4 regions of the Mesorhizobium sp. WSM1497 genome follow, and region 3 is predicted to be linked to each of the others. Evidence: predicted binding sites of a transcription regulator. Region 3 holds the regulator's gene; each other region holds the start of a gene.
The links. The regulator LexA, encoded in region 3, represses DNA repair genes until DNA is damaged. The targets are predictions, from matches to a motif close to TGTTCNNNNTGTGTTCNG.
Positions count from the first base shown of each region.

Region 1 (7,849 bases), 880 kb from region 3:
ACAGCGGCGGCGCCAATCTGCCCAACCAGGACGAGGTGTTTCCCGACCGCGAGCATTTCGGCCGCATCTTCTACAACCAGGCCAACATGTCGGCATCAGGCATTCCGCAGATCGCCTGCGTCATGGGTTCGTGCACGGCGGGCGGCGCCTATGTGCCGGCAATGTCCGACGAGACGATCATGGTGCGCAATCAGGCAACCATCTTCCTCGGCGGCCCGCCGCTGGTGAAGGCGGCGACGGGCGAGGATGTCAGTGCCGAGGATCTCGGCGGTGCGGATGTGCACACCAGGCTTTCCGGTGTTGCCGACCACTATGCGCTGGACGACGACCATGCCCTCGCCATCTGCCGGCGCATCGTCAAGAACCTGAATCGGAACAAGACTGTAAGCCTGAACTCTAGGAGAGCGATTCCGCCGCTTCATCCGGCGGATGAACTTTATGGCATCGTGCCGACCGACCTGCGCCAGCCCTATGACGCGCGCGAGGTCATCGCGCGCGTCGTCGACGGTTCCGAATTCGACGAGTTCAAGCAGAATTACGGCACCACGCTGATCACCGGCTTTGCCCATCTCCATGGCGTGCCGGTCGGCATCATCGCCAACAACGGCGTGCTGTTTTCCGAAAGCGCGCTGAAGGGCGCGCACTTCATCGAACTGTGCTGCCAGCGCAAAATTCCATTGGTCTTCCTGCAGAACATCACCGGCTTCATGGTCGGTCGAAAATATGAAGCAGGCGGCATCGCCAAGGATGGCGCCAAGCTGGTGATGGCGGTTGCCACCGCCAGGGTGCCGAAGGTGACTGTCATCATCGGCGGTTCGTTCGGCGCCGGCAATTACGGCATGTGCGGCCGCGCCTATTCACCGCGCTTCCTGTGGATGTGGCCGAACGCCCGCATCTCGGTGATGGGCGGCGAACAGGCGGCAACGGTGCTTGCCATGGTCAAACGCGAAGGCATCGAGCGCAAGGGCGGAGAATGGAGCGCCGAGGAAGAGGCGAAATTCAAGAAGCCTATCCTGATGAAATACGAGCATGAGGGCCATCCGCTCTATTCGTCCGCACGCCTCTGGGACGACGGTATCATCGATCCTGCAAAGACGCGCGACGTGCTGGCGCTCAGCCTGTCGGCCGCGCTCAACGCCGAAATCGAGGACACGCGCTTTGGCGTGTTTCGGATGTGAGAATGGACGGTCAACTTCGACAGCCAAACGGCGGAACTATACCGGCAGGCCGTTGCTGCCGTGTGAAAAGGCTGAACTGTATGGACCAAGCGATTGGTCAGTATAGGCGGCTTCGAATCTCAAACAGTGAACTGGCGGGGGGACAAAATATTCGCTACTGTTTATCCAGCATGGGGCAATGGGGACGGGCTGGAAATGAAACTGAAATATTGCCAGGGAACGGCTGCTTCGATACTTTCCGCATTTCTAATATTAACGGCGACCGGCATCAGCTCGGCGGAATCGCTCGCAGGACGCAAGGGAGACGTGCGTTTTCCGCCGACCTTGGGTTCGGGCGAATGCAACGTTGCCTACAAGGGTTACGTCGCGGCGAGCGGCCATTCGGCCTACGCCACAACCTTTTATTCGCGCGTTGTCGACCTCTACATCATCTGCGGGACGAAGCTCAACGCGCCGTCCCAGAAGGCGGCGGAAGAGACGGCGCTGCGCAATTGCCAGGCCGGGTTGACACGGTGGAAGCTCAAGACCGCGAGTGGCGGCTGCGCAATCTCGTCATCGAAATAAGCAACCGGCCGAGACTTTTTTGCGAATGGGGGAAGCAGAATGAAATCCGGGACCTGCAAACGAGCAGCCACCCCCATAGTGGCAGGCTTGCTGATGGTGGCGGCCTCCACCGCTGCCATGGCCGGATCGCTGGCAGGCAGCAAGGGCGACGTGCGCTACCCGGTGACCATTCCTATAGGAACCACCGGGGGCTGCGGGAAGGCCTATGCAGCGTATCTCGCAGCCGCAGGCCATTCGGCTTTCGCGGCGACGCCAATCGTTCCGGCGACCGAGTACTTCGTTTGCGGCGTGAAGCTGAATGCATCGTCACAAAAGGCGGCGGCGGAACTGGCACTGAAATCCTGTCAGGCCAGCAAAAGCAAATACAAGGTTACCGTCGCCGGCGCCTGCAGCATCGCCGCGTCCAAATAGACCGGAAAGCGCCCGGTTTTTCTCCTTGGGGAAGACAAAATGAAATCCACGAATTCCAAGCGAACAGCCATGGCGATATTGGCTGTATTGCTGGTGTTCGCAGCATCCGGAGCGGGCATGGCCGGCTCACTGGCGGGAAGCGAGGGAGACAAGCGTTTCCCGCCGTACCTGCCGCGAAATCCCAAGGATCCCTGCACCAAGGCCTACAAGGCCTATGTCGCGGCCGGTGGCCATTCAGCGTACGCAACCACTCCCTACGCACGGATAATGTCGTCGTACATAGTTTGCGGCGGCCACCTCAACGCACCATCTCAAAAGACGGCCGAAGAGTTGGCGATGAAATCCTGTCAGTCCACCCGCGGCCACTACAAAGTCACGACCGGCGGCAGTTGCGAGATCGCGGCCTCGAAGTAGGTACAGCCGACCGCAAGGTAGAGCACTTCCCTGGTAAGGGAGAGGTTTACTCCGAGGGCTTAAAAGGCTCGCGAGACAGCACCCCCCTCTGTCCTGCCGGTCAGAGGGGGGTGTTCAAGCGCCATGCTTCCCATGGACTTCGAACCTTACATGCGGAGGCTCCATGTTCGCCAAGATCCTGATCGCCAACCGCGGCGAGATCGCTTGCCGTGTCATCCGTACGGCTCGGAAGCTGGGCGTGCGTACCGTCGCCATCTATTCGGATGCCGACGCAAAATCCCTGCACGTCGAGATGGCCGACGAGGCGGTGCATATCGGCGCCTCGCCCGTCGGCGAAAGCTATCTGCGCGGCGACAAGATCATCGCGGCGGCCCTGGCAACGGGTGCGCAAGCCATTCATCCCGGCTACGGCTTCCTGTCGGAAAATCCCGATTTCGTCGACCAGATGACAGCGGCGGGGCTTATTTTCATCGGCCCATCCGCGGCCTCTATCCGTGCCATGGGGCTGAAGGACGCCGCCAAGCGGCTGATGGAAAAGGCCGGTGTGCCGGTCGTGCCGGGCTATCATGGCGAGGCGCAGGAGATCGTGCTGCTTGCCTCCAAGGCGCGCGAGATCGGCTATCCAGTGCTGATCAAGGCGCGCGCAGGCGGCGGCGGCAAGGGCATGCGCCGGGTCGAGCATCCCGATGAGTTTTCCGAGGCGTTGTCCAGCGCACGGCGCGAGGCGAAAGCCGCGTTCGGCGACGACCGTGTGCTGGTCGAAAAATATGTCGACAAGCCGCGCCATATCGAAGTGCAGGTCTTCGGCGACAATTTGGGCAATGTCGTGCATCTCTACGAGCGCGACTGCTCGGCGCAGCGCCGCCACCAGAAGGTGATCGAGGAATCGCCGGCGCCCGGCATGACGCCCGCTTTGCGCAAGGCGATGACGGAGGCGGCGGTGAAGGCCGCCAAAGCGATCAATTATTCAGGCGCCGGCACCATCGAGTTCATCGTCGATGCCTCGCAGGGCCTGAAGGCCGACCGCTTCTGGTTCATGGAGATGAACACCCGTCTGCAGGTCGAGCACCCGGTCACCGAAATGGTCACCGGCACCGACCTGGTCGAGTGGCAGTTGCGGGTCGCGTCAGGCGAAAAGCTGCCCAAGACGCAAAGCGAGATCGCGCTCGTCGGCCATGCCTTCGAGGCGCGCATCTATGCCGAGGACGCGGCAAAAGGGTTCCTGCCGGCGACCGGTACGCTGCATCATCTGAAATTTCCGGATGCGGCCCCGCAAGGCGCCACGATGCGCATCGAGACTGGCGTGCGAGCGGGTGACGCCATCTCGCCCTATTACGACCCGATGATTGCCAAGCTGGTCGTCCACGCAACGGACAGGCAGGCGGCTCTGGAGGCGCTTGGCGCGGCGCTATCCCGGACCGAGGTCGCCGGCTCGACCGTCAACACCGCCTTTCTTGCCGCTCTCGCCGCCGATCCGGATTTCGCCGCAGGCGATGTCGACACCAGCCTGATCGCCAGGCACCAGACGGCGCTGACCGAGGTCGCGCCGCCGACCGGTGAAACCATCGCTGCCGCGGCCGTTGCGGCCTCCGGCGCCGGAGCATCGCCGTCACCCAACGATCCGTGGTCGTCGCTTGCCGGTTATGCGCATTTCCACAGCGTGGCGCGACGCACACGATTGAAGTTTGGCGAAGACGAAATCGTGGCGAAAGTTTCGGTGCGGCATGACGGGCGGTTCCAGGTGACGCTGGACAAGCCCTATGACGACACCAATTCGCGTGATTTTCGCTCAACACCACGCCTCGCCCGCTGGCCAGGCCACATCACCGTGTTCGAAGGCGCCGTCGGCTACACCTTTACGGTGCCGGACCCGCTCGCACGAGCCGACGAGGCAGCGGCGGGTTCAGGCAGCCTGCGCGCGCCGATGCCGGGACTGGTCAAGCTGGTGCGCGTGGGAAAGGGCGATGCCGTGATCAAGGGTCAGCCGCTGCTGATCCTGGAGGCGATGAAGATGGAACACACCATCGCCGCGCCGCATGACGGCGTGATCGCCGAGATCGCCACCGAGGGCGTGCAGGTGACCGACGGGACGGTGCTGGTACGGTTCGTCGAGGAACAAGCCGCTTCGGCCGCTGTAACCAGCTGACGGTTCGAAAGGCAGACTACAGGGCAAACAAGAAAATGGCCGGGGACGACCCCGGCCATTTCCCTATGCTATTCAGTCGCCGGGCCGGCGATTACTGCGCGATCGGCGCATATTTTCCGTCATGCCACTGGTTGATGTCGTAGCTGGCATTCTTGAGATCGCCCTTCTCGTCGAAGGTGACATTACCGACAACGGTGCTGATCGGCGTGCCGTTCTTCAGCGCCTCGGCAACCTTGGCCGGATCGTCGCTGCCGGCACGCTTGATGCCTTCGGCGAATGCCTGGATGGTGGCGTATGAGAACAGCGTGAAGCCCTCCGGCACGAAACCGCCGGCCTTGATTTTCTCGACGGCTGCCTTGGCTTCCGGCTTTGCCTGCGGATCCGACGGGAAGACGAACATGGTGCCCTCGCCGGCCGGGCCAGCGACCTGCCAGAATTCCGGCGAGGCGATGGAGTCCGGCATTATCAGCTGGAACTTCAGGTTCTGTTCCGCCGACTGACGCAGGATCAGGCCAGCTTCAGGATGGTAGCCGCCGAAATAGACGACGTCGGCTTTCAAGTCCTTGAGCTTGGTGACGAGAGCCGAATAGTCCTTCTCGCCAGCGTTGATGCCGTCATAATAGACCTCCTTGAGGCCGCCGGCATTCATCGTTGCCCTGACGGCGTCAGCCACGCCCTGTCCGTAGGCGCTCTTGTCGTGCAGGACGACGACATTCTTGCCGGCGAACTTCTTGGCGATCCATGGGCCGATGAAGGCGCCCTGCGCATCGTCACGCGTATAAAGGCGCATGATCGTCGGCCAGCCGGCCTTGGCGGCCGCGTCGGTCAGCACCGGGTTGGAAGAAGCCGGGCTCATCATCAGCGCGCCGGCTTCGGCATAGACGGCCGAGGCCGGAATGCTCGAACCCGAGCAGGCATGGCCGTCGATGAACTTGACGCCATCGGCGACGACGCGGTTGGCAACCGACACCGCCTGCTTGGGATCGCACTGGTCGTCTTCGATATCAAGCTTGATCATCGACCCGTTGACGCCGCCAGCGGCGTTGATCGCATCGGCAGCGGCCTGTGCGCCCTGCTTGAACTGATCGCCGATGGTGGCGAGCTGTCCGGTCATCGGGCCGATCACCGCAAAGGTGATATCGTCGGCGAATGCGACCGGCGTGCTCATCATCAGGCCGAATATGGCCGCGTTCAAAATACTCAATTTTTTCATGATGGTAGAACTCCTCCACTCACGCGCGGCCGCCCCGGCCACGCTTCTTCCAGAGAGGCGGGACAATTTCATCCTTCATTCGGCCTGTCTAGGCGCATTGGCGCCGCTCGATTGGGCCTGCAAGACGTCATCCACGCAAAAAGCCACGCCAGCCTTGTTCCGGCTGGTCGTGGCTTTTTTGCCCGTCGAGCAATCTCCAGGCGCCCCGCCCCTAAAAATCCCGCTCAGCTTCCCTGTGTCGCGCACGACTGGGCCTTGCGGCCTGCCGCGTTCTTTCTCTTGCCCTCGTGACCGTCTTGCGCGGCCTTCAATTTCGCCGGGTCCGGCCGTCTGTGCGGCCTTGATCCCGGAGCTTCCCTGTCTTCGATAGGCCTGTCTGCGATTGGCAGATTTCAGTGCATGGTCATCCATTCGCGGGCTTCGCGAAGCGCCGTGGCGATCTCGACCTTCGACATGGCCGCCGACAGTTCCGAGCGCAGTTCCGCGGCGCGGGCCGAGCCCTTGATGGCGGCGATGTTGAACCATTTGTGGGCGGCAACGACATCGGTCTCGCAATCGCGGCCGGTCGCATACATCATGCCCAGTTCGAAAAGGATGTCGGCCTGGGCAGTTGCCCCCATGGCGCCGAAACCTGCTTCAAGCATTTCAAAACGTGCCATTTCAATCCCCTGTTTCCGGCCCCTGTCAGGCTCCCGAGAGCTGCCTTCTTTCGTCCTTGGCGGCTGCTCTTCCGATGCTTTCGAGAATGCCGTGCAGGCTTGAATCCGTCGTTAAATGGCGTGCTTAATTTGAGGAAAACAAAGCTAAAACAAGAGGTAAACGCGGAAATTCGTTAAGGATACAAAGCCAGCAATTCAGCCTGCTTGCGTCAAATTTGACGAAAATTTCCCGATGCCAATTCAAGACTTCGCTAACCACAGGAGACAAAGGCGATGCGCCGATCGTTTCATTTCCTTGGCCAGGAGGCGCATTCGGGGCCCTTCAAAATCCGAAAGTCTTCCGTTGCGGCACCGCTTTTGTTTTGCCGGGAGCTGGATTAGCTTACGTTTGCGTAAGCGGCAGACCGAGGCGGAGCATCCGGCCGGACATCTAAAGGGAGGAAGACATGTTTCGAAGAGTGAGCCTGGCCCTTGCGGCCACATTGATCATGGCCGGTGCGGCCTGGGCCGATCCGATCGAGGGCAATTGGAAGACGCAGGCCGGCGACACCGCAGCCATCGCTGGCGGCGGCTCGTTTTCCATCACGCTCAAGTCCGGCAAATATGCCGGCAAGACCATCGGCTCGCTCAAGGCGACGGGCGACAACAAATATGCCGGCAACATCACCGATCCGGCAAACGACAAGACCTATTCGGGCAAGGCGACATTGTCGGGCACCTCTCTCAAGATGAGCGGCTGCGTGCTCGGCGGGCTGATCTGCAAGAGCCAGACCTGGCATAGACTTTAGTTCTGCAGAGTGATATCGGGCGATCTCCAGACCAACGGAGACGCCCACACCCATGCTACAGCCCCGTGAACTCAAGGGCCGCACTGCCATCTCCTATGCTCGTTGGAGTTCCGGCAAGCAGGCCCAAGGCGATAGCCTTGCTCGACAGACCAAGAACGCCAAGGCCTTTTGTGCCTCCTATGGCCTCACGCTCGACAGTGAGTTGGTCGACGATGGCGTGTCCGCTTTCAAGGGCGGCAACCTTGACCTGGCCGCCCGTCTCGGGAAATTTATCGCAGACGTGAAGGCCGGGTTGATCCCCAGCGACACCGTCCTGCTCCTAGAGAACCTTGACCGCTTCTCACGCATCCATCCGATGGACGCTCAACCTGTCCTTGCCGACCTGCTCAAGACCGGCCTAACCTTGGTGACCCTCCAAGACCAGAGGGTCCATACCTATGCCGATTACCGCGAAAACTTCGCCAGCCTCATGATGT
Region 1 covers NZ_CP021070.1:5,400,352-5,408,200, forward strand. The annotation lists gene A9K65_RS26610 (carboxyl transferase domain-containing protein) at 1-1,178, shown strand, start outside; gene A9K65_RS26615 (hypothetical protein) at 1,272-1,742, shown strand; gene A9K65_RS26620 (hypothetical protein) at 1,782-2,153, shown strand; gene A9K65_RS26625 (hypothetical protein) at 2,193-2,567, shown strand; gene A9K65_RS26630 (acetyl/propionyl/methylcrotonyl-CoA carboxylase subunit alpha) at 2,731-4,713, shown strand; gene A9K65_RS26635 (ABC transporter substrate-binding protein) at 4,805-5,926, opposite strand; gene A9K65_RS26640 (sel1 repeat family protein) at 6,319-6,585, opposite strand; gene A9K65_RS26645 (DUF2147 domain-containing protein) at 7,032-7,373, shown strand; gene A9K65_RS26650 (recombinase family protein) at 7,426-7,849, shown strand, end outside.
Region 1: A9K65_RS26640 (sel1 repeat family protein) is a predicted target of LexA. The motif match lies at 6,720-6,737, and genes of this name have one in related genera.

Region 2 (7,849 bases), 3.1 Mb from region 3:
GTCACCATGAAGGACTGGCCGTCATAGGCGCCGTCCGGGCGCTGGCCGAGGCCGGGCTTCCAGTTGGTCGCCGGACGGATCAGATCCGCCAGCCGTTCCAGGATGTCGATGCGCACGGCGCGACGGCCGAGATTGCGGTAGCCGGCAAGCTTGTAGAAGGTCTTGTCGAAGGCGGGGTCGATGACCACCGAGGTGCGACCCGAGGCGAGCGCATGGACCACGTCGCCAAAACCTGGCTTGTCCTTGCCGTCGTTCTTCAGCGCCCACAGCAGCGTCACCAGCCCGGCAGGCGCCGGCTTGATCAGCGCCGGCACGAAGACATGGTAGGCGCCGAAGCGCACGCCAAGCCGGCGAAGGGCTGCGCGGCCTTCCTGGTCGAGCGACTTCATCTCCTCGGCGATGTCGCGGCGGTTGATGAGGCCGAAATTCTCGACCAGCTGGAAGGCGATGCCACGGCCGATGCCGGAAATCTGGTCGGCATTTTTCAAGTCGACCAGCGGCTTCAGCAGCGACTCGATCTGGAAATTGACGAAACGCTCGGCACGCGCGGCGACCTTGTCGCGCGCCGGGCCGGTCAGCTGTTCGTCGGCCAGCAGCACCAGCCGCGGCTTCAGCGCGTCTTCGCCTGATACAAGCGTGCCGATCGGCGCACCGATCCAGCGCAGCGTGCCATCCGACCCGAGCGCGATATCGCCATTGGCCGAGGCGCCGAAGCGTTCGGCGCGCGCCTCGAACTCGGCGGCCAGCGCCTTCTGGGCAGCGGTGCGCACCGCCTTGGCGTCTTCGCCGCCGGCGGTCTGGTCGGCGGTGAAGCGGAACCCTTGCAGCTCGCCGACATGGTGGCCTTCGACAAGGACGGTTCCGGTAGAACTAATTTCGGCTTCAGGCATGGTATTTTCTCTAAGGCGCCGCATGAGGACGGAAGTCCTGCGGTCTACGAAGCGTTTCGTCAACCGCTCATGCAGCGCATCCGACAATCTGTCTTCGATTTCGCGCGTCTTTTCCTGCCAGTGTGCCTGATCGGCCAGCCAGCCGGGCCGGTTCGACACGAATGTCCAGGTGCGGATCTGGGCAATGCGATGCGAGAGCGTATCAATGTCGCCCTCTGTTGTGTCGGCGCGGCGCACCTGCTCGGCCATGTAATTCTCGTCGACATGACCGTGGCGTGCGAGGTCCGTGTAGATCGAGGCAATGAGGTCGGCATGTTGGGCCGGCGCGATCCTGCGGTAGTCGGGCAGCGCGCAGGCTTCCCACAGCAGCGCCACGCGCTTGGCATTGGTGGTGAGTGCGCGGATGTCCTCGTCGCGCGACAGATGCTCGAGCGCCTGTGCATCGACGGCAGGCAATGCCCGTGTCAGTCCCTCGACCGGGGCGTTGGTTTCGATCGAGCGCTTCAGCGCGTTGAGGCTGGCAAAGTCGAAATGTGCGGTGCGCCATTGCAGCACCTTCACCGGGTCGAAGTCGTGGCCTTCGATCTTCTTGATCAGATCCTCGTCCAGCGGGTCGACCTGGCCGGTGACACCGAACGTGCCGTCGCGCAGATGCCGGCCGGCGCGGCCGGCGATCTGGCCAAGCTCGGCCGCCGTCAGATTGCGGTACTGGAAGCCGTCGAACTTGCGATTCTGGGCGAAGGCGACGTGGTCGAGATCGAGGTTGAGACCCATGCCGATGGCATCGGTGGCGATGAGGTAGTCGACATCGCCGGACTGGAACAGCGCCACCTGGGCGTTGCGGGTGCGCGGCGAGAGCGCGCCGAGCACGACGGCGGCACCGCCCTGCTGGCGGCGGATCAACTCGGCGATGGCGTAGACCTCGTCGGCGGAAAAGGCGACGATCGCCGTGCGCCGCGGCAGGCGGGTCAGCTTCTTGGAGCCGGCATAGGCAAGATGCGACAGCCTCGGCCGCGTCACCACCGAGACACCCCTCAGCAGGCGCTGCAGGATACTTTGCATGGTGGCGGCGCCCAGCAGCAGCGTTTCCTGGCGGCCGCGCAGGTGCAGGATGCGATCGGTGAAGATGTGGCCGCGCTCGAGGTCGCCGGCGAGCTGCACCTCGTCGATGGCGACGAAGGCGGCGTCGGTCTCGCGCGGCATGGCCTCGACGGTGCAGACCGAATATTTGGCGCCCGGTGGCTGGATCTTTTCCTCGCCGGTAATCAGCGCAACCTTGTGGGCGCCGACCTTTTCGCAGACGCGGGCGTAGACCTCGCGCGCCAGAAGCCTGAGCGGCAGGCCGATGATTCCACTCTCATGCGCCACCATGCGCTCGATGGCGAGATGGGTCTTGCCGGTGTTGGTCGGCCCGAGCACGGCGGTCACGTCGCGGCCCGACAGGATCAGCGGCTCAGTGTGTTTGGGCTGGATGTTCATCAACCTAGAATAAGGCTTCCGGGACCTGGAGATAAGGCTTCTGGCCTCTGGTTGTCGGGAGCGTGCCTCAAATGGGCGCGTATGACAGGCGACACATAGGGATTTCGGGCGCGAAGCGAAAGCGGAATGTTCCGTCGGCGGCCAGAAGGTGGTTCTGTCAAGCTCTCAATCAGATGCGGATTAACGGATAGAACGAGTCTGGAACGAATCGGCGACGAATCAGTGACTCCTGCAGATTCAGCTTTTGTTCACGGCTATATGTGGATTTCGCGACCACGACACGCACCACATGCTGAATCGCTGAACTGGCCCGTTTCGTGCTAAGAGGGCATTGCCATTAACCTTTGTCGATAAACGATCACAGTGGCTTGGCATGCCTCGACCAAGGTTATGAAATTGTTGATCTTTCTTAATCCGCGTTAAGCAACTAGCAGGCGATTCCGGCTGTCGTCGTTAACGTTCAGCTCAAAGCCGGAACGAATCGGCGACGAATCAGCGATAGCGGAATTTTCCCGTTTTGTTCACCCCAATATCTTGTGTTGTGAACAGCTTATCCACCGAGAATCCACAGGCTTGGAAGCAGGTTTCGCACAGGCCGGCCGGGCCGCTGTTAGCCTCTGCGTGCCGGATTGGGTCAGCAGCCGTGCTGTCACTTCGAAGGACCATGGCGCCAACGAAAACGGGCCGGCGCGCCGGCCCGTCGATCTCTGCGCCTACATCGCCGTCGTCAGGCGAAATACTGGCCGCCATTGGCCGTAATGGTCGAGCCGGTGATGAAGCCGGCATCTTCGGATGCGAGGAAGACGACGCAGCGCGCGATTTCCTCGGGCTCACCGAGGCGGCCGACAGGAATCTGGGGAATGATGCGCTCGTTGAGCACCTTCTCGTCGATCGCCTTGACCATCTCGGTGGCGATATAGCCGGGACAGATGACGTTGACCGTGATGCCGGCGCGCGCCCCCTCTTGGGCGAGAGCCTTGCTGAAACCGATATCGCCGGCCTTGGCGGCGGAATAGTTAACCTGGCCGGCCTGGCCCTTCTGGCCGTTGATCGAGGAGATGGTGATGATGCGGCCGAACTTGCGGTCGCGCATCCCGCTCCACAGCGGATGCGTCATGTTGAAGACGCCGGACAGGTTGGTGTCGATGACCTCTTTCCACTGCTCGCGCGTGATCTTGTGGAACATGGCGTCGCGGGTGATGCCGGCATTGTTGACCAGCACCGAGACCGGGCCGAGATCGGCCTCGACCTGCTTGATGCCGGCGGCGCAGGCATCATAGTCGGCGACCGACCATTTGTAGACCGGAATGCCGGTCTCAGCCTTGAATTTCGCCGCTGCGGCATCATTGCCGGCATAGTTCGCCGCAACCGAATAGCCGACGGTCTTCAATGCGATCGAGATCGCCGCGCCGATGCCGCGCGATCCGCCTGTGACGATTGCTACCTTGGTCATGCATTTCCCCTTTTTTGATATCGCCCTGTTGTCGGGCTTGGCAGGCACTGGATACAGAACGGGCGGCTAAAGCGCGTCGCGCTGAAGTAGGTTCAGGCGATGCGCTTCAGCTGTTTGGTTTTATGCATGTCGGTGTTCCCAAAACCGCTGCGCACTTTTGGGCGACATGCATGCACGCCGCCCGTTTAGTGACTTTCTTCAGAGTGCTTCGACACACATGGCGACGCCCATGCCGCCGCCGATGCACAGGGTAGCCAGACCCTTCTTGGCGCCGCGCCGGCGCATTTCGAAGACCAGCGTGTTGAAGACGCGAGCGCCGGACGCACCGATCGGATGGCCGATGGCGATGGCGCCGCCATTGACGTTGACGATCGAGGGATCCCAGCCCATGTCCTTGTTGACGGCGCAGGCCTGCGCCGCAAAGGCTTCGTTGGCCTCGACCAGGTCGAGATCGCCGACCGACCAGCCGGCCTTTTCCAAGGCCTTGCGCGAGGCGGGAATGGGTCCGGTGCCCATGATCTGCGGATCGACGCCGGCGGTTGCCCAGGACACGATGCGCGCCAGCGGGGTGATGCCGCGCCTCACCGCTTCCGCTTCGCTCATCAGCAGCGCGCCGGCGGCGCCGTCATTGATGCCGGAGGCGTTGGCGGCGGTTACCGTGCCGTCCTTGTCGAAAGCCGGTTTCAGCTTGGTCATGGCGTCGATCGTGGCGCCGTGGCGGATGTATTCGTCCTGGTCGACGATGGTGTCGCCCTTCTTGCCATTGATGGTGACGGCGACGATCTCGTCCTTGAACTTGCCGGCCTTCTGCGCGGCCTCGGCCTTGTTTTGCGAGGCGAGCGCGAACTGGTCCTGGTCTTCGCGGGTGATCTGGAACTGACGCGCGACGTTTTCGGCTGTGTTGCCCATGTGGTAACCGTTGAAGGCGTCCCACAGCCCGTCCTTGATCATGGTGTCGATCAGCTTGAAGTCGCCCATCTTGACGCCGGCGCGCAGGTGCTGGGCATGCGTCGAAAGCGACATCGATTCCTGGCCTCCGGCGATGATCACCTTGGCATCGCCGATGGCGATCTGCTGCATGCCGAGCGCGATGGCGCGCAGGCCCGAGCCGCAAACCTGATTGAGGCCCCAGGCGGTGGTTTCCTTGGGCAGGCCGGCATTGATCGATGCCTGGCGGGCCGGGTTCTGGCCTTGCGCGGCGGTCAGCACCTGGCCGAGGATGACCTCGTCGACCTCGCCTGGTTCGACGCCGGCGCGTGACAGCAATTCCGTGATGACGACGGCGCCGAGCTCATGCGCCGGGGTGGCGGCGAAAGCGCCGTTGAAGGAGCCGACCGGCGTGCGCGCCGCACTGGCAATGACGATGGAAGCGGACATTTTCTTCTCCAGACTTCAAGGGTGTTGCTCTGTCGTTGGGGACTTTTCTTGCCCTTTCCCAACCCCAAGTCAAACCGGAAATGGGCATGGCGCCCATGCGCCGCAAGCAGGCCATGCCTTGCCATGGCGGCCATTCGTCCATTGCTGCGCAGCATATTTTGCCTGCCATGCAGCATTTAGTGATCCCGCACTGCACAAACTGCTTGGAATTGTGAGGCTTTTGCGCATATCCTCAAAAAAGGCACAATCGTTATCGGCGGCTTACTCAGAGGCGCGCCGGTGTCCCCGGGAGGATGTAGATGGCCGCTAAAGACGATCCGATCATCATCAAGAAATACGCCAATCGCCGCCTCTACAACACCGGCACCAGCACCTATGTGACGCTCGAGGACCTCGCCGAGATGGTCAAGAAGGGCGAGGAGTTCACCGTCCAGGACGCCAAGACCGGCGACGACATCACGCATCCGGTGCTGACCCAGATCATCTTCGAACTGGAGAACAAGGACGGGCAGAACATGCTGCCGATCCCGTTCCTGCGCCAGCTCATCGCTTATTACGGTGACCAGATGCAGATGATCGTCCCGAGCTTCCTCGAACAGTCGATGCTTGCCTTTTCCAAGGAGCAGGAGCGCTTTCGCGAGCAGATGAAGGGGGCGCTCGGCAAGTCGCCGCTCGACATGATGAAGATCACCACGCCGATCAAGGCGCTGGAGGAACAGACGCGCCGCAACATGGAAATGTTCCAGAATGCGATGCGGCTGTTCACGCCGTTCCCGCCCGCTGGCTCCGCGCCAGCCGCTGCGACGTCGCCCGAGCCGGCCAGGAAGGAAACGCCTGACAAGCCCGACGATCTTCAGGAACTGAAGGACCAGATCGCGGCCATGCAGCGCAAGCTCGACACGATGTCCTGAGCGCCTGGCGTTCTTGCGGCCTTACACCAGCACGCCCTCATAGCGGCCGCGCGGCCGGATGACACTTCCGCTTGTTATCTGTTCGACCGTGTGCGCGGCCCAGCCGACGCTGCGTGCGAGCGCGAACAGGCGGAACGGTGCATCGCGCGGCAAGCCTAGGCTGCGCGTCAGCGCGGCCAGCCCAAAGTCGATGTTGGGAAGCGCGCCGGTCGCCGCAAAGGCAGCGTCGCGCAGCGACGATAGTGTGCCGTCAACCTCGATCACCGACAGCAGCGCCGCCCCGCGGGGGTCGCCGTCAGGATAGAGCTGATGACCGAACCCCGGCAGCGGCCGGTCATGGCTGAGCCAGCGCCGGATCGTCGCATCGGCGCCATGCCGCGCCGCATCCTCCGCCAGTTGCATCACCGCCTCGCCGGCGCCGCCATGGCGCGGGCCTGACAGCGTCGCGAGCCCTGCCAGCAGGCAAGCGGCCAGCGGCGCGCCGGTCGAGGCTGCGACGCGCGCGGCGAAGGTCGACGCATTCAGTTCATGATCGGCAAGCAGGACAAGCGCACGGCGGATCGCATCGGCGCGGCCGGCATCCACCGACCAGTCCTGCGCAAGCCGCCGATGGACGGGATTTGATCCCGCCGGTGCGCCCAGCGCGGCGGCCAGCACGCCGACCGCGTGCGCGGCATCGGCATGCAGCGAGGCGGCGCTGCGCCCGAGCGACGGGCGCCCCTGGCCGGCAAGCACGGCAAGTTGCGCAAAGGCCGAGGCTCGGCCAGCTTGATGGGGTGCGTCCGGCGACGCTGCTTCGAAAGCCACCGGTTTCGGCAGAGCCCAGAGAACGGCGGCGGCTTCTTCCAGTGTGGCGTGCCCGGAGAGCACTGCGGCGTCCTGCCCGCGATAGATGAGCCGACCGTGCGAGACGGTCGAAATCGCCGTTACGATCGAGGGCTCGCCCCAGGCGATGGCGCTTTCGGCGATGACTGACGGGCTGCGGCCGCGCGCCCGGCGGGTCGCCAGTGCGGCGATATCGTCGGCGCGGTACTGGCTGCGGCGCGGATCGGCGCGGTCGGGCCGCATGCCGATGCGCCCACGGCTGACATAGGCGTACAGCGTCTGCGCCCGCACCTTGAGCCTCTCCAGCGCCTCTTCCCGGGACAACCACTCGGACATATCGAGCCCTGATATTGATTCTATTGATCAAGATTGATGGAAACGTTGCCCATCTCTATCTCCGATCCGGAAATGCTTCAAGGAGACAGGCTATGGCGAATGGGCTCGATGATGTGGTGGCGGCGGAAACCGTGCTTTCCGATGTGGATGGTCTTGGCGGCCGTCTGACGATCCGAGGTCATTCGCTGCCGGAACTGGCCGGCCGTTGGAACTATGCCCAGGTGGTTAGGCTGCTGCTGGATGGCTTTTTCAACGACCTTCCCGATGATGCGCAACTGACGCGGGCGCTGGGACAGGCGCGTGCGGACGTGTTCGAACGGCTCTTGCCCTCGCTGCCTTTGCTGGCGCCCCTCGATGTCTACAGCGCCATGCGCGCCGGCATCGCGCAGCTGCCGGATGGCGAGACCTTGACCGACGCCTTGCTGCTGATCGCGGCGCCCGCCGTGCTGACGCCGACGCTGCTGCGCCTGCGGCGCGGCGAGCAGCCGATCGCGCCGGACAGCCGCACCGATCATGCCGCCGACATGCTGAGGATGCTGAGTGGTCGCGTCGCCTCGCCGGCGCTCACAAAAGCGCTC
Region 2 covers NZ_CP021070.1:1,391,843-1,399,691, forward strand. The annotation lists gene A9K65_RS06815 (helicase-related protein) at 1-2,369, opposite strand, end outside; gene phbB (acetoacetyl-CoA reductase) at 3,097-3,822, opposite strand; gene A9K65_RS06825 (acetyl-CoA C-acetyltransferase) at 4,021-5,199, opposite strand; gene A9K65_RS36465 (hypothetical protein) at 5,286-5,414, shown strand; gene phaR (polyhydroxyalkanoate synthesis repressor PhaR) at 5,499-6,110, shown strand; gene A9K65_RS06835 (citrate synthase) at 6,132-7,271, opposite strand; gene A9K65_RS06840 (citrate synthase/methylcitrate synthase) at 7,364-7,849, shown strand, end outside.
Region 2: A9K65_RS06815 (helicase-related protein) is a predicted target of LexA. The motif match lies at 2,558-2,575, and genes of this name have one in related genera.

Region 3 (7,849 bases):
GGAAAATGCCCGTGAAGGCATCGCCGACCATATCAGGGCGAGCGTCGGCGGCGCCGAAGGCGAGATCGCCGCGGCGCTGATCGTCGGCGTGCGCGCCGGCATTCCCGACGACATCAATGAGGCGATGCGACGTACCGGCATCTACCACATCATCTCCATTTCGGGGCTGCATATGGCTCTGGTCGCCGGCACCATCATGGGGTTGCTGCGCGGCGCCTTCGCCTTGTTTCCCGATCTTTCCGCGCGTCGCCCGGTCAAGAAGTATGCCGCTGCCGCCGCACTGTTCTCGATCGCAGCCTACCTCGTCATCTCAGGTATCGTCGTCGCCGCCGAGCGCAGCTTCCTCATGCTGGCAGTGATGCTGATTGCAGTTCTGTTCGATCGAGCAGCACTCACCATGCGCAATCTGGCGATCTCGGCGATCGCCGTCATCGTGGTGTCGCCGCATGAGGTGGTCGGCCCGAGTTTTCAGATGTCGTTCGCCGCGACCGCGGCTCTGGTCGGCGCTTATGCCGGCTGGGCGGATCACCGCGCGGGAAAAGCAAGACCGCCGCCGCCGAAGCGATCCTTGCCCGGGTTCCTGACACGAAAATTCCTGCTGGCGGCAATTGGTCTGGCCATGACCTCGATCATCGCCGGCAGCGCCACGACGCTGTTTGCCATCTGGCATTTTCAGCGTGTGTCGCCGCTCAGCCTGTTCGCCAATCTCGCGGTTATGCCGATCGTCACCGTCGTCATGTTCCTGGCCGTCGCCAGCGCGCTGCTGATGCCTTTCGGATTGGATTGGCCAGCTCTCTACCTGATGGGCAAGGGCCTGACGATGATGATCGCCATATCGGGCTGGATCTCCGAGCGTTCGCCTGTCGATGGGGTCGGGCTGATTTCGCAACAGTCGGTCCTGCTGGTGGCCATTGCCCTGGTCATCGCGACGATGGCGACGACATGGCTGCGGCTCGCGGCTCTGCCATTCGCGTTGGCAGGCTTGCTGACCGTCTCGGATACGCGCACGCCCGATGTGCTGATCTCGGAAGACGCCCGGCTGGTGGCGTTGCCGATCGGTGGCGGTGAGCTTGCCGTTAGCCGGCAACGGCCGAACGAATTCACCGTCGACAACTGGAAACGCGCGCTGACATCGGAAACCATCGTCGTTCCGGAAGTGTTCGACAACAGGGATGGGCAATTCGACGTCGCGGATGCCGTTGAGCTACCGCCGGGATCGCCGTTCTATTGCTCCTCAGGCGTTTGCGTGGCCAGGCACATGTCCGGTGCGATCATTGCCTATGTCGAGGACCGCAAGGACACCTGGAAAGCCTGCGGCTTCGCCGAGCTGATCGTCGTCAACGACGCCACCGCCTATGACGCCTGTCATAACCAACTGGTTCTCGTCATCACCAAGCGGCAACTGGCTCGCAAAGGCAGTGCCGCGGTCTTCTTCGATCGCCAATCGGCGACCACGCCGGCGACGATCAGCTTCGCGGTGGACAGCCCATATCGGCCCTGGCACACGCAACGCAAATACTCTCGCGAGGCGAGGGGGCTGGCACCCTTCAAGAAACCCGAGAAGCCAGTGGTCAACCCACAGCCGTCTCAGTAGCGACGGATCAGGCCGACGAGCTTGCCTTGCACCTTGACCCTGTCCGGCCCGAAAATCCGTGTCTCATAGGCTGGATTGGCGGCTTCGAGGGCAATCGAGGCGCCCTTGCGGCGGAACCGCTTCAGCGTCGCTTCCTCTTCATCGACCAGCGCCACGATGATCTCGCCGGGGCTGGCCGTGTCGGCGTTACGGATGATAACGGTGTCGCCGTCGAAGATGCCGGCCTCGATCATCGAATCGCCCTTGACCTCCAGTGCATAGTGCGCGCCGCCCATGATCATGTCCGGCGGCACCGAAATCGAATGCGTCTGATGTTGGATGGCATCGATCGGCACGCCGGCGGCGATGCGACCCATGACCGGGATCGAAACGGCAGAGACCGCATCGTCGTCATTGCCGGGCGAAGGCATCCGCGAAGGCGCCGGCTTGATCTGCCGGCCAAGAGCACCACCCTGACCAAGACTGCCCTGGATGACGCTTGGCGAAAACTTCTTTGCCGCATTGAGGCCTGGCGCGATGGAGTCCGGCAGCCGCAGCACTTCCAGCGCGCGGGCCCGATTGGGCAGCCGGCGGATAAAGCCGCGCTCCTCAAGGGCCGTGATCAGCCGATGAATCCCGGATTTGGAGGCAAGGTCGAGCGCCTCCTTCATCTCGTCGAAGGATGGCGGAATGCCGCTCTCCTTCAGGCGTTCATGGATGAACATCAGCAGTTCATGTTGCTTGCGTGTCAGCATGGCGGCCCCCAGGTTCCCTGAAACCAGAATCGAAAAACAAACCCAGAACAAACACTATCTGTTCCAGTTGTGTTCTGCAACCGTTTAAAGTTTAATGAATTTGTTAAGGCTGCTGAAATTATTTGGCGCTTGCCAGCGGGTTACGATCGACGGGCGCCACCTTCGGCAATGCGCCTGCTCACATTGAAATTGTTATGGTTAATGACCTGTGGCTTATCCCCTACCAAAGCTTGGCATTATCTGTCGATCGACCTCGACAAGGGGCGATTGCAACCTTCGGGACGTTCGTTGGCCGTGAACGAAACGGAGCCAAAACGCCAACGTCAGTTGGGCATTTTGGCTGGAAATTCAGCTCTCCGTCATTTGCCAGGCAGTGAGGGCAGCGACGGCGGATCGCCGGGATCGGTGCGTCAGGTAACGGCTTCCTTGACGGCGAAACGCTGGTCCTTCCATGCACCCGTGCGCAGAATGTCTTCCAGAACCTCAACCGCCAGCCACACATCCTTGTAGCTGACATAGAGCGGCGTGAAGCCGAAACGGATGGTCGACGGTGCGCGGAAGTCACCGATCACCCCGCGCTCGATCAGCGCCCGCATGATTTGATAGCCATGGTCGTGAAGGAACGACACCTGGCTGCCGCGCCTGGTCGCGTCGCGGGTAGTCTCCAGCGTGAGACCGTAGGCGCCGCACTTGGCTTCGACGAGCTGGATGAACAGTTCTGTCTGCGCGACGCTCTTCTTTCGCAATGCCGCCATGTCGACGTCGCTCCAGATGGCAAGCGCGCCTTTGAGCGCCCGCATCGACAGGACCGGTTGCGTACCGCACAGAAAACGGTGGATGCCGGTGCCGGCAACATAACCCCGTTCGAAGGCAAAGGGCCGCGCATGGCCCCACCAGCCGCTGAGCGGCTGGCTGATATCGCCGTGGTGGCGCTGCGCGGCATAGATGAAGGCCGGCGCGCCCGGACCGCCGTTGAGGTACTTGTACGTGCAGCCGACAGCGAAATCGGCATTTGCCTGATCGAGCTCGACGGGCAGGGCGCCGGCGGTGTGGCAGAGATCCCAGACGATCAACGCTCCGGCCGTATGAGCCCTGCGCGTCAGCGCCGCCATGTCGCGCAGTTCACCCGATTTGTAATTGACGTGGTTGACCAGCACCACCGCCACGTTTTCGTCGATCAGCTCTTCGATGGTCGGCGCGTCGACGCCCGCGAGGCGCAGCAGGACGCCATCCCGGGTCGAGGCCACGCCTTCGGCGATGTACAGGTCGGTGGGAAAACTGTCACCTTCGGCGACGATGGCTGACCGGCCGGGCCGCATCTCCATCGCTGCGTGCAGCACCTTGTAGATGTTGGTCGATGTCGTGTCGCAGACAACGGTCTGGCCGGCCGCGGCTCCTATCAGGCGTCCGAGTTGGTCGCCGAGTTCGATCGGCATCTCGAACCATCCGGCCGTGTTCCAGGCTCGGATAAGATCTCGGGCCCATTCCTGCGTCGCCGCCTGCTGCAGCTCGCCGAAAACGGCATGAGATGCTGCCCCCAGTGAATTGCCGTCGAGATAGATCACCCCCTCCGGCAGAATGAAACGGTCGCGCATGGCCCGCAGCGGATCCGTGGCATCCATCGCTTCGACTGCGGCGAGATCAGGAATTCCACTCATGGTCAGTCCCCGGTTGTTCGCGAAGGGTTTCCGCCACAGAGCGTCCCTTCGGTGAGCCTGTTCTCATTTCGATGATGTCAGAGCCGAGTGCGGACCGTCCACAGCTCCGGAAACAGCACGACCTCGAGCATTTTCTTCAGATACGAAGCACCCGACGTGCCGCCGGTGCCGCGCTTCAGACCGATGATGCGCTCCACCGTGGTCACGTGGTTGAAGCGCCAGCGGCGGAAATAATCCTCGAAGTCGACCAGCTTCTCGGCCAGTTCGTAGAACATCCAGTAGCGCTGCGGATCGCGGTAGATAGTCTGCCAGGCGACCAGGACCTCTTCATTCTCGGTTCGCGTCTCACGCCAGTCCGTGCGCCTGGCATCGGCACCGATGTCGAATCCGTTGCGCGCCAAAAGCAGCAGCGCTTCGTCGTAGAGCGATGGCTCGGCCAGGATGGCTTCCAGCTTTCCGCTGAGGTCAGGCCGATGCTTGTGAGGGCCGAGCATGGCCAGGTTGCGGTTGCCGGCCATGAACTCGATGGCGCGATACTGCCAGGACTGAAAACCCGAGGACTGGCCGAGCGCGTCGCGAAACTCGGTATATTCGCTGGGCGTCATCGTCCGCAGCACATCCCAGGCATTGTTCAGCTGCTCGAAGATGCGCGCGACTCGCGACAGCATCTTGAAGCTCGGCTCGAGCCGGTCGGCGCGGATCGAGCGGATCGCGGCGCCAATCTCGTGCAAAGCGAGCTTCATCCACAGTTCCGAGGTCTGGTGCTGGATGATGAACAGCATCTCGTCATGCGCCGACGACAGCGGCGTCTGCGCCTCCAGCACTTTCTCCAGGTGCAGATAGTCGCTGTACGACATGCGCTCGTTGAACGACATCTGTGCGCCTTCGGACGCCGGATCGTAGGGCTCGCTCAATTGACTTTCTCCGTGCGCAGCCGGAAGCGCTGGATCTTGCCGGTCTGGGTCTTGGGCAAAGCAGCAATGAATTTCACCGATCGCGGGTATTTGTAGGGCGCGATCGTCGCCTTGACATGGTCCTGCAGGCGCTTGGTGGTCAATGCGTCAGGCGCCACGCCCTGCACCAGCACGACATGCGCCTCGACGATCTGGCCGCGCTCGGCGTCCTCGGCGCCGATCACCGCGCATTCGGCGACGTCGGGATGTGACAGAAGTGCGGCCTCGACCTCGGGGCCGGCAATGTTGTAGCCGGCGCTGACGATCATATCGTCGGAGCGCGCGGCGAAATGGAAGAAGCCGTCCTCGTCCTGCGTGAAGGTGTCGCCGGTGATGTTCCAGCCGTCGCGCACGTAGTCCTTCTGCCTGATATCGGCCATGTAGCGGCAGCCGGTCGGGCCGCGCACCGCCAGCCTGCCGGTCGCGCCGCGCGGTACTTCGCGCATCTCGTCGTCGACGATGCGCGCCTCGTAGCCGCCGACCGGCTTGCCGGTCGACGCGGGCTTCATGTCGCCAAAGCGGTTGGAGATGAAGATATGCAGCATTTCGGTGGCGCCGATGCCGTCGAGGATCGGCTTGCCGGTCTTTTGCGTCCACTCTTCGAAAACCGGAGCGGGCAAGGTTTCGCCGGCTGAAACGGCAACGCGCAGCGACGACAAGTCGGCACCTTCATCCATGGCCTTCAGCATGGCGCGGTAGGCAGTCGGCGCGGTGAAGGAGATCGTGGCTTTGTAGGTCTCGATGATGTGGATCATGTTGGGTGGCGTCGCCTGCTCCAGCAGCGTCGCCGCCGCACCGAAGCGCAGGGGAAAGATAGCGAGCCCGCCAAGGCCGAAGGTGAAGGCCAGCGGCGGCGAGCCGACGAAGATGTCGTCCGGCGTCACCTCCAGGATTTCGCGGGCATAGGCGTCGGCGATGATCAGGAGGTCGCGGTGGAAATGCATCGTCGCCTTCGGCACGCCTGTCGTGCCCGAGGTGAAGCCGAGCAGCGCGACATCGTCGCGGCCGGTGTTGACGGCGGTGAATGTCACCGGCTTGTCGAGAGCGGCACGATCGAGCTCGGCATCATGGTTGGCGGTGCCGTCGAAGCCTATGACCTGTTTGAGGAAGGTGCTGTCCTTGGCGCAGGCGGTCATCTCGTCCATCAGCCTGGTGTCGCAGAGCGCGACGGTGATTTCCGCCTTGTCGACGATCTTGGCCAGTTCGCCGGCGCGCAGCATAGGCATGGTGTTGACGACCACGGCGCCGACCTTGGTGGCAGCCAGCCAGCAGGCGACCATGGCGGGGTTGTTGGCCGAGCGGATCAGCACCCGGTTGCCGGGCTCGACGCCATAATTCTCGACCAGCGCGTGGGCGAGCCTGTTCGTCCAGTCCGACAGTTCCTTGTAGGTGCGGCGGCGGCCATTGCCGATCAGGGCTGTGCGGTCGCCGAGGCCCTTCTCGACCAGCCGGTCGGTAAGTTCGACACCGGCGTTGAGGCGTTCGGGATAGTCGAAGCCGTCGAGCAGTATATCGGGCCATTGCTCCGGCGGCGGCAGGTGATCGCGCGTGAACGTGTCGATATGCGCTGAAGGCCCAAGCATGTCGCCGCTCTCCCGTCTGCTGCCTGGCCAGTGCGCAATGCGCCTTGGCTGGATGTGGTGGATCCTAAGGTCCTGCTCTGAGGAGGCTTCGTGCTGCCCATCACGCCTGCTCGGAGATGCGCGCCGAAAGGGTGAACATCTGCAGGTGAGGGCAGCACAGCAGACCTCCCATTGTCGGCTGTTCGTACGGGCAGGATCGCACCAGTCGAAATTTGTTTCAAGCCTAAAATGTTTTTGCCCTGGAGCATTGACGCATGGCGTGGCGCTGGCCATTGCTAGCGCAACAGCGATGCCGTTTTGGGGGAGGGCGCAGATGTTCGAACGTCACATCGTCGATTGGGATGATGCCTATGCCAACGGCGCGAACATTGCCGGCAGCGACCGTTGGCCAGCCGCCTGGGCCGAGCCAGCGGCAGCATTCCGCGATGCGCTCTCGGCAGAGAGCCGGGCACGGCTCGACATCGCCTATGGCGACGGGCCGCGAAATCGGCTCGATCTTTTCCTTCCCAAGGCCGCGCCCAAAGGACTGGTGGTGATTATCCATGGCGGTTACTGGCTGGAGACCGACAAGAGCTTGTGGTCGCATCTCGCCAATGGCGCGGTCGGCAGCGGCTTCGCCGTTGCGATGCCCTCCTACACGCTGTGCCCGGACATACGCATCGCAGGCATCGTCCGGGAGGTCGGGGCGGCGATTGGCAAGGCAGCGGCAATGGTTGACGGACCGCTGATGCTGACCGGACATTCGGCCGGCGGCCATCTCGCCACCCGGATGGTGACGACAACCACGCCTCTGGCGCCGGATGTGGCGCGGCGCATACGCCATGTCGTTTCGATTTCAGGTCTACACGATTTGCGTCCGCTCATGCGCACCGGCATGAACAAGGACCTGGCAATCGACGAAGAGGAGGCGCTGGCTGAAAGCCCAGCCCTGCTGCGCCCGATGGATGGCGCCCGCATCACCTGCTGGGCCGGCGGCGGTGAGCGCGCCGAGTTCCTGCGCCAGAATGCGTTGCTTGCCAACATCTGGACCGGCCTTGGCGCCACCACCAGCACCGTGGTCGAGCCCGACCGGCATCACTACGACATTGTCGACGGCCTTACCGATCCGGCGCATCCGCTGACGCAGAGCTTGATCTCGAACTAGAGCCGAGATCACTTTCTCGTCTGTTATGAACGGCTTGCCTGGAATTCCTCAGCGCAGCATCAAAACGCTGCAAGCCTCGCCCGCGGCTGCTGCAGGGGCAAACGGCGCCCGCACGATCAGCCCGTTGGCGTCGGCCAGCATTCTCAGCATCGAGGAATCCTGAATGCCGAACGGCGTCGCCAC
Region 3 covers NZ_CP021070.1:4,519,328-4,527,176, reverse strand. The annotation lists gene A9K65_RS22125 (ComEC/Rec2 family competence protein) at 1-1,594, shown strand, start outside; gene lexA (transcriptional repressor LexA) at 1,588-2,328, opposite strand; gene kynU (kynureninase) at 2,739-3,986, opposite strand; gene kynA (tryptophan 2,3-dioxygenase) at 4,064-4,900, opposite strand; gene A9K65_RS22105 (AMP-binding protein) at 4,897-6,522, opposite strand; gene A9K65_RS22100 (alpha/beta hydrolase) at 6,836-7,666, shown strand; gene glp (gephyrin-like molybdotransferase Glp) at 7,715-7,849, opposite strand, start outside.

Region 4 (7,849 bases), 3.1 Mb from region 3:
TCGCCGAGCGGCATTTTCGGCAGCCTCGTCTCCGGTTCCAGCTCGCGCAGGCGAAGCGCCGGCTGGTCGAACAGCGGCAGCCTTTCGGCGGCGCTCTTGCCGTCGAGCGCGCGCACCGCCCACAGGGCTTCGCGACGGTCAAGACCGAGCGAGCGGAAGGCATCGGCCTGCGCCAGTTTTTCGATCTCGCCGACATCGAGGCCGGAGCGCAGCCAGACATCCCTGACGGATACATAGCCTGAGCCGCGCCGCTCGACGAAAGCTTCCATGCGCTCCTTCGACAGGCCCTTGATCTGCCTGAAGCCGAGCCGGACGGCATGCTTCGTCTCGATGACGCCGCGCATTTCGGCATGGCGTGGCAGGATGCGGGCCGGATCGAATGGCGCCTTTTCCAACGTACAATCCCACACCGAAAAATTGACGTCGACGTCGCGGATGTCGACGCCATGGTCGCTTGCGTCGCGCACGAGTTGGGCCGGCTGGTAAAACCCCATCGGCTGCGAATTCAGGATCGCGGCGCAGAACACGTCGGGATAGAAGGTCTTGAACCAGCAGGAGGCATAGACGAGCAGGGCGAAGGAAGCAGCATGGCTTTCAGGAAAGCCGTATTCGCCAAAGCCCTCGATCTGCTTGAAGCAGCGCTCGGCGAAGTCCTTCGTGTAGCCCTTGCCGACCATGCCATTGATCATACGGTCGCGGTAATTGCCGATGGTGCCGGTGCGCTTGAAGGTGGCCATGGCGCGGCGCAGTTCATCGGCTTCGCCCGGTTTGAAACCGCCGGCGACGATGGCGATATTCATCGCCTGTTCCTGGAACAGCGGTACGCCAAGCGTCTTCTTGAGGATCGCTTCCAGCTCCGGCTTTTGATACTCGGCCTGTTCCTTGCCTTGCCGGCGGCGCAGATAGGGATGAACCATGTCGCCCTGGATCGGGCCCGGCCGAACGATCGCCACCTCGATGACGAGATCGTAAAAATTGTCTGGCTTGAGACGCGGCAGCATCGACATCTGGGCCCGCGATTCGATCTGGAAGACGCCGAGCGTGTCGGCGCGGCAGATCATCTTGTAGACCTGCCTGTCCTCCGGCGGCAGGGTGGCCAACACATAGGGCTGCCCATAATCATCCCGCGCATTAGGATAGTGATCCGTGAGCAAGGTGAAGGCGCGTTGCAGGCAGGTCAGCATGCCGAGCGCCAGCACGTCGACTTTCAAGATCTTCACCGCGTCGAGATCGTCCTTGTCCCATTCGACCATCTTGCGCTCGTCCATCGCCGTCTTGACGATGGGCACAATCTCGTCGAGCCGGTCCCTGGTGATGACGAAGCCGCCGACATGCTGGGAGAGATGGCGGGGGAAGCCCATGATCTCATTGGCACGCTCCATCACGTGCCTCGACACCGGGTCGGTGCGGTCGAGGCCGCCGGCGCGGGCTTCCTTCTCGCCAAGCTCCGATGTCGACCAACCCCAGATCGAGCCGGAAAGCGATGCCCTGACATCCTCGGACAGGCCCATCGCCTTCGACACTTCGCGCAGCGCCGACCGGCCGCGATAGCTGATGACGGCGGCGGCAAGTGCCGTGCGCTTGCCGCTGTATTTCTCGTAGATGTACTGGATTACGGTTTCGCGCTTTTCGTGCTCGAAATCGACGTCGATATCCGGCGGTTCGTTTCTCTCCTCGGAAATGAAGCGCTCGAAGAGCGAATCGATTTTTTCCGGCCCCACTTCGGTGATGCCGATGCAGAAGCAGACGACCGAATTGGCGGCTGATCCACGTCCCTGGCAGAGAATATCCTTGCTGCGCGCGAACTTGACGATGTCGTAGACAGTCAGGAAATAGCGGGCATAGTTGAGGCGTTCGATCAAAGCGAGCTCTTCCTCGATGCGCTTGGTCACGGAATCCGGCACACCAGCCGGATAGCGGTTCGCCGCCCCCTCCCGCGCCAGTCGCGCCAGCTCAGCCTGTGGACCAAGACCCGATTCCGTCGGCTCGTCGGGGTAGTTGTACTGGAGGTCGCCAAGCGAGAAGGTCAATTCTGCCGCAAACCGCAGCGTCTCGGCCAGCGCCTGCGGATGCCGGCGGAACAGGCGGCCCATCTCCATCGGCGGCTTCAGATGGCGCTCGGCATTGGCGGAGAGTTGCAGCCCGACCTCGGCAACGGGCGTGTTGAGGCGGATCGCGGTCAGCACGTCCTGCAACGGGCGTCGTTCGGCGGTGTGATAAAGAACGTCGTTGGTCGCCATCAGCGGAATGCCGGCGCTCTCGGCAAGTGCTGCCGCCTGCTCGATGCGGAAACGGTCATTGCCGGCGTAGTCGGGCGAAACGCCAAGCCGCAGGTTCCTGCCGAAACGGCCCTTGAGCTCACCAAGCAAGGCAAGACTGTCTTGCGCCCCCGTCGACAGACCGGGCAGGACCGCCAGCGACATCAGGTCACCCCATTCGAGCAGGTCGCCGCGCTGGAGAAGGGTGGCGCCTTTTTCGTTCTCGTCGCGCAGATTGGCTTGCGTCAGCATGCGGCAGAGGTGCCCCCAGCCCTTGCGGTCCTGGGGATAGGCGAGGATGTCCGGCGTGCCGTCGTCAAAAACCAGCCGGCAGCCGGGGTGATAGGAGAGTTTTTCGACCTTGGCCTGCTGCCAGGCGCGCACCACGCCGGCCACCGTGTTGCGGTCGGCAAGTCCGATCGCCGAGAAGCCCAGGAGCTTGGCCGCGACCACCAGCTCCTCCGGCTTGGAGGCGCCGCGCAGGAAGGAGAAATTCGACTGGATGCCGAACTCGGCATAGGGAATGACCGTCAGCGCGTTCATGCGAAGACTCCATGCAGGAACCAGCGCGGCGGGACTTGCGAGGCGCCGCCGTAGAGGCCTTGCCGGTAGAGCCAGTAGCGGCGGCCGTCGGCATCCTCGATGCGGAAATAGTCGCGCGTCGATGCCGCCTCGTCGCTTGGCGCTTCCCGCCACCATTCGGCGGCGATGCGTTCCGGCCCTTCGGCGCGCTTGACCCGGTAGAGCGCGCGCCGCCAGCGGAAGTTCAGCGGCGGTCCTTCCGGCATTTCGGTGGCCGGCACATCGATGGGTTCGGGCGAGCGGAACAGCCGGATCGGTCGTTCCGGCGGAAATATGGTTTTTGGTGCCTGCAGCCTGTCCGGCTTCTTCGGCGGCGTGGTCCGGCACGGCGCGTCGGTGAAGGGGATGGTGGCGACGGCACGCTCCGGCAGATGGCTTTCGACCGCGACTGGCCGGAGAACCGCGCCATCGCCGAGCCGGGCGCGGATGCGGTCGGCGAACAGCGCGATATCGGCGCCGTCGTCGGTCACCTCGCCGGCAAGATCGGCCTGCTGCATGTCGAAGGTGGCTGATGCCAACACCGAGAGCCGCACCAGATCGAAACCATAACCGGCATCGATATCCTGTTCGAGCGCGGCCAGCCTTTCATGGAACAGTTTCTGGATCAGCATGGGTTCGCGCATCGGCCGCGAGGTACCGAGCGCGATGCGGCTGACGGCGCCGTCGACGCGAAAGAGCAGCAGCGCCAGCGTCCGGGCGCCCTCGCCGCGGCGCTCGAGGTCGGTCTTCAAGGTCGCCGCCAGCATGCCCACCAGCCGTTCGATGTCCTCGGTCAGGGTGACGGGTTCGGCGAGGTGGCGTTCGACCGAAAGCGGCGCGACGGGCAGGCGCGGCGACACCGCCTCGTCGAGCCGGCCAAGCGCCTGGTCGAGGCGCAGGAGCAGCAGGGCGCCGAAGCGGCGGGCGAGCGGCGCGCGCGGTGCCGCCATGACGGCGCCCGCCGTGCGCAGGCCCACACTTTCCAGGCTGGTGCGGGTCGAAGGTTCTATGCGCAGCGCGGCCAGCGGCAGGGGCGCCAGCAGCGCCTCCTCCTCGCCTGACACAACGATGCGGTCGCCGCAAAAGCGTGCCGCCGCCCAGGCCGCACCCGGCGTCGCGGCAAGCCCGGCGCGGACATCGAAACCCTGATGGAAGAAGCGCGACAGGATGTCGTCCAGCATGGCGCGCTCGCCGCCGAACAGATGGGTGCAGCCGGTGACGTCGAGAAACAGGCCGTCTGCCCCGTCCAGCGCCACCAGCGGGGTGTAGCGGTCGCACCAGTCGGCGAGGCCTTCGAGCAGGCGGCGATCGGCTTCCGGATCGGCCTCGACGACGTCGATCGACGGATGCATGGCGCGCGCATCGGCGATGCCCATGTCGCGCTTCAGGTGCAGCGCCTCAGCCCGCTCGTCGAGGGCCGAGATGCGCTGTGCGTTGCGGTCGCGATGGCTGATCACGAGCGGCGGGTGAGAGGGGTGATCCGACGGCCGGGAACGCCAGGACCGCCCCAGACGCTGGCGCAGGATCCTTTCCGCCGCCAGATAGGGAAACCATAGGGACAGGATTCTTTGGCCGGTTTCTTTCCCCACCTGCTCCTTCGTCGCCCGCTCTTTCGTCGAATGCGCGTTCATCGGGGTTCCACTCCAGTGTGAATTGTCCAGGCAGGGCCGTGCGGCTCTTGCCGATGGTGAGGGTGAAGGCCGGGCGGCCGATCGAGCCGGCCAGCGGCCCGGCGATGGTGTCGCGCGGCACCGCCGGCGCCGAGGCGACGATGAGGCGGACGGGTGCCGCCGTCGGTTCGGGCCCAGCCGCCTGCCCCAGCAGGAACACCGGCCGGCCGGCCGCTTGCGCCCTTGCATGCAGCCGGCGTGTCGCGGTCAGGTCAAGCCGCTGCGGATTGCCGCGGATTTCCAGGATGACGGCGGCGAGCGCCGTCATCCGGGCCGCCTCCTCGGCGACCCACAGTGCATCGACGAGCCTTGGCGCCTCGGAAAACAGCAATTGCTCCGGCTCGATGCCGAACGAGGCGTGAAGCCCCCTGGCATAGGGAAAGCCGGCCTCGCGAAAAATCTCCGATGTGCCGATCCACAGCACCGGCAGCCCCGGCGTTTGCTTGAGGATCAGGCTGGTGAGCGACAAAGCGAAGCCGGCGACGGCCCCGGCATCGCGGGTTTCAAGCCCATGGATTTCGCTCAGGGCGGCCTTCGGCAGCCCGCCGCTCAGGGCGGCATCGAGGCGCCCGACGCCGATAGGCAGGAACGCATCCGGCAACGCCGCGGCAATGCCACGCCGGACGATTGTGAGATCAGTGTTGACGTCAGCATCAAAGGGTGCGGCTGCCGGCGCAGCCAAGCGCTCGGGCAGCGTTCCCTCGATTTTCGCGATCTGGCGGCGCAGGGCAAAAACAGTCTCCCGCGCCACGGCGGTCATCGCCATGACGGTCAGCTTCCACTCACAATTGTTCCTGTTATGTTCCTATAGATTCCAGAGCGCATCCCAAGAGTCAAGCAGAGTCATGGGGAATTTATTCCTCTCTGCAGGGATGGCGCAGGCGCATCGGCCCGTTCATTTGCCGATTCCGGTGCGAAAGCCTATATGCCGGGATCAAAGGACAAAGCATGGCCCGCATCTACAAGACCCGCACCTGGCACGACGAACTCTCGCCCTCGATGGACGAAATGGAGTTCCTGGCGCTGGAGGCGTACGCCCATCTGCCGGAGGATTTTCGCAAGCTGACCGGCGAGATCGTCATCCAGATCGCCGAATTCCCGACCGACGAAATCATGGACGATCTGTCGCTGGAAACGCCATTCGACCTGCTCGGCCTGTTCGAGGGACGCGGCATCGCCGAGCGCTGGAACCCGCAGACCGGCGAAGGCCCGAACCGCATCACGCTCTACCGCCGCGCCATCCTCGATTACTGGTCCGAGAACGAAGAGACGCTGGGCGACATCGTCACCCACGTGCTGATCCACGAGATCGGCCACCATTTCGGCCTGTCGGACGAAGATATGGAGAAGATCGAAGAGGCGGCGGAGTAGGGTGCGCTGATATTCAGGTGATGCCGGCCTGCAAATGATGGCTTCCTGCGCTTCCCCGCTCTACCGCGTCGCGGTAGAACTGTGCTCACGTACCCAAAAGTACGCTCCGCTCCGGTTCTCGGAAACCACCATTTTCGACTCGGCCTGACCTGAATCTCAACACACCCTGCGTCGGAGCTTTTCAAATCTACCAGTCACTCAGCTTGGTATCGGGCCCGTATTCCTGACCGTCGATATCCTTGACCACGGCCTGGCCGCAACGCATCGCTTTGGCCTTCTTGTCGTAGTCATAGGTCGGCGAGCCGAACAGATGCCAGCCCTTGTTCAGCGCCGCTGTCACCTTGTGGCAGAAGCTGGCATCGTCCGGAGCGGACAGAAAGCGGTAGAGTTTCATTGTTCAATTCCTGTCGTGAGTAGCTGTAGCCCGCTCGCATCCATCGAGCATTTATGACCCGATGGCGGCTGCCTTCGCCAGCAGTTTTTCGGCCTGCGCCAGATGCAGCCGCTCGACCATCCTGCCGTTCAGCGCGATCACGCCCTTGCCGGCATTCTCGGCGAGCGCGAAGGCTTCCTTCACCGAGCGTGCCTCGGCCACCGCTTCCGTGGACGGCACGAAGGCGCGGTTGGCGGCTTCGATCTGGGCCGGGTGGATGAGGCTCTTGCCGTCGAACCCCATGGCCGCGGCTTCCGCGCATTCATGGGCGAAAGCGTCGAGGTCGCGAAAATCGTTGGAGACGCCGTCGAGCATGTCGATGCCGCCGGCGCGTGCGGCCAGCACCATCTGCATCAGCCATGGCACGAGGTAGCGCCTGTCAGGCGTCGCCAGAATGCCGGTCTCCTTGACCAGATCATTCGTTCCGGCAACGAAACAATTGAGCCGCGAGGCCGGATCGCGGCCAAGTTCGGCGATGGCGCCGATGTTGAGCAGCGCCTTGGGCGTCTCGATCATCGCCCATAGTTTCACGCTGTGGGGAGCGAAATTATCGTCGAGCACGTCGCCGGCCTCGAGCAGGTCGCGCGGCGTGTCGACCTTGGGCAGAAGGATGCCGTCGGGTTCGCAGCTTGCGGCAGCCAGCAGGTCGTCGGCGCCCCATTCGCCTGATATCGCATTGATGCGCACGATCATCTCGCAGCGTCTCTCGGAATGGCCGGCGAAAATGCCGGCCAGTTTTTCGCGAGCGGCGATCTTGTCGGCCGGAGCGACGGCGTCTTCCAGGTCGATGATGATGGCATCGCAGGCAAGCTGCGCGATCTTGGCCAAGGCCTTGTCGCTGGAGGCCGGGATGTAGAGCACGGAGCGGCGCGGGCGATAGGTTTCCATGGATGATCTATGCCGCTTGTGGGCGGGTGAGGCAAGTCGGGCATGAAGCTACCAATCTCCCCACGAGGGGGGAGATCGGCAGCGTTTACCCCTGCACGAAAACTGCACGGGCCTGCGGAAAACCTCCTCGGATCCGCCCTGCCGTTTCCCCGCCCGCTTGCGAGACAAGCGGCATGCACAAGCGAGCAAAGCCCCGTTGGTCCCTGCCTCACCGACTGCGGAGCGAGGGCTGGTGGCTGGCCGATCCGCCGCGCGCGTGTCCCGTCGCAACCCTCATTCCCTTTGTCCGCAGAAGCCCGCCAACGGTTCGGCTGGAAGCCATCAGGAAAGCCAGGTCATGACAGCGTTGTTCTCCGCCGCGCCGAGCTATTGCAGCCGTTTCGGTGTCGCCATCCTGCTGGCAGCGCTCGCGGATCTTCTGTTCTATGGCCAGCCCGCCGGGATCACGGTTTTCCTGTTCGCCCTGCTGATTGCCGCGGCGGTCGTGGCTGTGCACCCGGCCGCCTTCAACGACGGCCGGGTCTGGCTCAAGCCCATCGCCATGCTTGTCGCGCTGCTGCCGCTGGCTGAAAACGTCAGCACCCTGTCGGTCTCGATCGCGCTGGCGGCGCTGACCGTCTTCGCGCTTTCGTTGAGCGGCCGGCTGAGGCACAGCATCGCCCGCATTG
Region 4 covers NZ_CP021070.1:982,013-989,861, forward strand. The annotation lists gene A9K65_RS04745 (error-prone DNA polymerase) at 1-2,801, opposite strand, end outside; gene A9K65_RS04750 (DUF6504 family protein) at 2,798-4,276, opposite strand; gene A9K65_RS04755 (hypothetical protein) at 4,218-5,255, opposite strand; gene A9K65_RS04760 (metallopeptidase family protein) at 5,438-5,860, shown strand; gene A9K65_RS04765 (DUF1737 domain-containing protein) at 6,048-6,254, opposite strand; gene A9K65_RS04770 (CoA ester lyase) at 6,306-7,181, opposite strand; gene A9K65_RS04775 (DUF4173 domain-containing protein) at 7,519-7,849, shown strand, end outside.
Region 4: A9K65_RS04760 (metallopeptidase family protein) is a predicted target of LexA. The motif match lies at 5,279-5,296, and genes of this name have one in related genera.